DNA from 2 places in the Streptomyces sp. NPDC059201 genome. Region 1 is predicted to be linked to the other one. Evidence: predicted binding sites of a transcription regulator. Region 1 holds the regulator's gene; the other holds the start of a gene.
The links. The regulator HrcA, encoded in region 1, represses chaperone genes, less so after heat shock. The targets are predictions, from matches to a motif close to TTNGCACTCNGNNNNNCNGAGTGCNAA.
Positions count from the first base shown of each region.

Region 1 (2,394 bases):
CGCTGGAAGACCTCGTGCGGGGTCTCCTGGATCTCGACGTACAGGTCGCCGGCGGGGCCGCCGCCGGGGCCGACCTCGCCCTCGCCCGCGAGCTGGATCCGGGTGCCGTTGTCGACACCGGCCGGGATCTTCACCGTCAGCGTGCGGCGCGACCGGACGCGCCCGTCGCCCGCGCACTCGGGGCACGGGGTCGGGACGACGGTGCCGAAGCCCTGGCACTGGGGGCAGGGCCGGGAGGTCATGACCTGGCCGAGGAACGACCGGGTGACCTGCGAGACCTCGCCGCGGCCGCGGCACATGTCACAGGTCTGCGCGGAGGTCCCGGGCGCGGCGCCCTCACCCGAACAGGTGGTGCAGACGACGGCCGTGTCGACCTGGATGTCCTTGGTGGTGCCGAAGGCCGCCTCGTTGAGGTCGATCTCCAGACGGATCATGGCGTCCTGGCCGCGGCGGGTCCGCGAGCGCGGTCCGCGCTGCGAGGCCGTGCCGAAGAAGGCGTCCATGATGTCGGAGAAGTTGCCGAAGCCACCGGCCCCGAAGCCGCCCGCGCCCGCGCCGCCGGAGGCGGAGAGGGGGTCGCCGCCCAGGTCGTAGACCTGCTTCTTCTGCGGGTCCGACAGGACCTCGTAGGCGGCGTTGATCTCCTTGAACCGCTCCTGCGTCTTCGGGTCCGGATTGACGTCCGGGTGAAGCTCGCGGGCGAGGCGCCGGAAGGCCTTCTTGATCTCGTCCTGGGAAGCGTCGCGGCGCACGCCGAGTGTGGCGTAGTAGTCCGTGGCCACTTACGACTCCGCCAGGATCTGTCCGACGTAACGTGCCACTGCGCGTACCGCTCCCATCGTTCCGGGGTAGTCCATGCGGGTCGGTCCGACCACGCCGAGTTTGGCGACTGCCTCGCCGCCCGAACCGTAGCCGACCGAGACGACGGACGTGGAGTTCAGCCCCTCGTAGGCGTTCTCGTGCCCGATGCGTACGGTCATGCCCGATTCCTTGACCTCGCCGAGCAGCTTGAGGAGCACGACCTGCTCCTCAAGGGCCTCCAGGACGGGCCTGATGGTCAGCGGGAAGTCGTGTCCGAAGCGGGTGAGATTGGCGGTGCCGCCGATCATCAGCCGCTCCTCGTGCTCCTCCACGAGCGTCTCCAGGAGCGTCGCGAGCACGGTGGAGACCGTGGCGCGGTCCTCCGGCTCCTCGAAGGACTCCGGGAGGTCCTGCACCAGCTGCGGCACGTCGGCGAAGCGACGGCCGCCGACCCGGCTGTTCAGCCGGGCCCGCAGATCGGCGAGGGAGGTCTCGCCGAAGGGCGCGGGGCAGTCGATCACCCGCTGCTCGACCCGTCCGGTGTCCGTGATCAGGACGAGCATCAGCCGGGCCGGGGCCAGCGACAGCAGCTCGACGTGACGGATCGAGGAGCGGGTCAGCGACGGGTACTGCACGACGGCGACCTGCCGGGTCAGCTGCGCGAGCAGCCGCACCGTACGGCCCACGACGTCGTCGAGGTCCACGGCGCCGTCGAGGAAGTTGTGGATGGCGCGCCGCTCGGGGGTCGACAGCGGCTTGACGCCGGCCAGCCGGTCCACGAAGAGGCGGTAGCCCTTGTCGGTGGGGATCCGGCCCGCGCTGGTGTGGGGCTGGGCGATGAACCCCTCCTCCTCCAGCACCGCCATGTCGTTACGCACGGTGGCGGGCGACACGCCGAGCTTGTGGCGCTCGGTGAGCGCCTTGGAGCCGACCGGCTCCTCCGTCCCGACGTAGTCCTGGACGATGGCGCGCAGCACCTCGAGTCTGCGTTCGCTCAGCACGCGCACACCTCCCGCTCCAGCCGTTCCGGTTGCTCCGCTTTTGGCACTCGCCCTGCCCGAGTGCCAGGAAACCCCCGGCCAGTGTACGGCCGGGCCCGTCGCTCCTGGCAAGGAGGCGGACCCGCTAGCGTCGGTGGCATGCACATCGACGAGGCGGTCTGGGCGGCTCAGGGGTGGGAACGGCTCGCGGACGGAGTGGGCCGCCGACGGCTCCCCACCTGGGACGCGACCACCGGACTGGTCGTGGGGGAACGGGCCGTGCTGCTGTACGACACGGGCGCCACGCTCGCCGAGGGCGCCGAGATCCGGGCCCAGGCGGAGGCGATCACCGGCGGCCGGCGCGTGACGCACATCGCACTCGGACACCCCCACTTCGACCACGTCCTCGGCACGGCGGCCTTCGCCGGCGTGGAGGTCTTCGGCGCGGTCGGCACCGACGAGCTCCTCGCCTCCGCGCGGACCCGCGAGGAGCTGTACCGGGACGCGGTACGGCACGGGGCCGACGAGCGGGCCGCGGCGGAGGCGGCGGAGGCACTGGTGGCCCCGCGCCACACCGTGACCGGCGAGTGGACCCTCGACCTGGGCGGCCGGC
Region 1 covers NZ_JBHZBB010000002.1:240,157-242,550, reverse strand. The annotation lists gene dnaJ (molecular chaperone DnaJ) at 1-782, opposite strand, end outside; gene hrcA (heat-inducible transcriptional repressor HrcA) at 783-1,802, opposite strand; gene ACFXMG_RS06895 (MBL fold metallo-hydrolase) at 1,941-2,394, shown strand, end outside.

Region 2 (2,394 bases), on a different contig from region 1:
CAGGGCGGCGAGGACGTCCGCCGCCAGCGCCAGGACGGCCAGGGCGACATCGAGGGCCGGGCGGCCCGGGGGCCGGGGAGACGTCATCCCCCCACCCTCGTACGGAACCCCGGGCTCCGCGCGTACGTTCCCCGGATCGGGGCCGGGACGCGGCACCGGCGCGCCCTCCCGGGACCGCCACGGGGTGAGGAATTGGCACTCCGCTTGACCGAGTGCTAATCGCGGTCATAGTCTCGGCTCTGGCACTCCCCACTGGAGAGTGCCAACACAGCGACGGGCAGGTCCGGCACCCGCGACGACGGATCGACCTGGTCGCCACCTCAGACAGTTAACCCCGCGAGATCTCCGAAGGGGGAGGTCGGATCGTGACGACCGCCAGCTCCAAGGTTGCCATCAAGCCGCTTGAGGACCGCATCGTGGTCCAGCCGCTCGACGCCGAGCAGACCACGGCCTCGGGCCTGGTCATCCCGGACACCGCGAAGGAGAAGCCCCAGGAGGGCGCCGTCCTCGCCGTGGGCCCGGGCCGCTTCGAGAACGGCGAGCGCCTGCCGCTCGACGTCAAGGTCGGCGACGTCGTGCTCTACAGCAAGTACGGCGGCACCGAGGTGAAGTACAACGGCGACGAGTACCTCGTCCTCTCGGCCCGCGACGTGCTCGCGATCATCGAGAAGTAAGACGACGCCGTACCCGCATGGAACCGCGCCCCTGACCCCTTGATCTCTTGGGCGTCCAGGGGCGCGGTTAGTTTTTCCCACACGATTTCCGAGAGGGCTGAACCGCTCCCATGGCGAAGATCCTGAAGTTCGACGAGGACGCCCGTCGCGCCCTTGAGCGCGGCGTCAACAAGCTTGCCGACACGGTGAAGGTGACGATCGGCCCCAAGGGCCGCAACGTCGTCATCGACAAGAAGTTCGGCGCCCCCACCATCACCAACGACGGTGTCACGATCGCCCGCGAGGTCGAGCTCGACGACCCGTACGAGAACCTCGGCGCCCAGCTCGTGAAGGAGGTGGCGACCAAGACCAACGACATCGCGGGTGACGGCACCACCACCGCCACCGTGCTCGCCCAGGCGCTCGTCCGCGAGGGTCTGCGCAACGTCGCCGCCGGCGCCTCCCCGGCCTCCCTGAAGAAGGGCATCGACGCGGCCGTCAAGGCCGTCTCGGACGAGCTGCTCGCCACCGCGCGCCCGATCGACGACAAGTCGGACATCGCCGCCGTCGCCGCGCTCTCCGCCCAGGACCAGCAGGTCGGCGAGCTCATCGCCGAGGCCATGGACAAGGTGGGCAAGGACGGTGTCATCACCGTCGAGGAGTCCAACACCTTCGGCCTGGAGCTGGAGTTCACCGAGGGCATGGCCTTCGACAAGGGCTACCTCTCCCCGTACATGGTCTCCGACCAGGAGCGTATGGAGGCCGTCCTCGACGACCCGTACATCCTGATCAACCAGGGCAAGATCTCCTCGATCCAGGACCTGCTGCCGCTGCTCGAGAAGGTCATCCAGGCGGGTGGCTCCAAGCCGCTGCTGATCATCGCCGAGGACGTCGAGGGCGAGGCGCTCTCCACCCTCGTCGTCAACAAGATCCGCGGCACCTTCAACGCGGTCGCCGTCAAGGCCCCCGGCTTCGGTGACCGCCGCAAGGCGATGCTCCAGGACATGGCCACCCTCACCGGTGCCACCGTCATCGCCGAGGAGGTCGGCCTCAAGCTCGACCAGGCCGGTCTCGACGTGCTGGGCACCGCCCGCCGCGTGACCGTCTCCAAGGACGACACCACCATCGTCGACGGCGGTGGCGAGTCCGCCGACGTCGCGGGCCGCGTCGCCCAGATCAAGGCCGAGATCGAGTCCACGGACTCCGACTGGGACCGCGAGAAGCTCCAGGAGCGCCTCGCGAAGCTGGCCGGCGGCGTGTGCGTGATCAAGGTCGGCGCCGCCACCGAGGTGGAGCTGAAGGAGAAGAAGCACCGTCTGGAGGACGCCATCTCCGCGACCCGCGCCGCGGTCGAGGAGGGCATCGTCTCCGGTGGTGGCTCCGCGCTCGTCCACGCCGTCAAGGTCCTGGAGGGCAACCTCGGCAAGACCGGCGACGAGGCCACCGGTGTCGCGGTCGTCCGCCGCGCCGCCGTCGAGCCGCTGCGCTGGATCGCCGAGAACGCCGGCCTGGAGGGCTACGTCATCACCTCCAAGGTCTCCGAGCTCGACAAGGGCCAGGGCTTCAACGCCGCCACCGGCGAGTACGGCGACCTGGTCAAGGCCGGCGTCATCGACCCGGTGAAGGTCACCCGCTCCGCCCTGGAGAACGCCGCCTCCATCGCCTCCCTGCTTCTCACCACCGAGACCCTCGTGGTGGAGAAGAAGGAGGAGGAGCCGGCGGACCACGGTCACGGCGGTCA
Region 2 covers NZ_JBHZBB010000004.1:237,819-240,212, reverse strand. The annotation lists gene ACFXMG_RS15390 (hypothetical protein) at 1-87, opposite strand, end outside; gene groES (co-chaperone GroES) at 366-674, shown strand; gene groL (chaperonin GroEL) at 785-2,394, shown strand, end outside.
Region 2: a site for HrcA is predicted at 749-775, ahead of groL (chaperonin GroEL). Genes of this name have one in related genera too.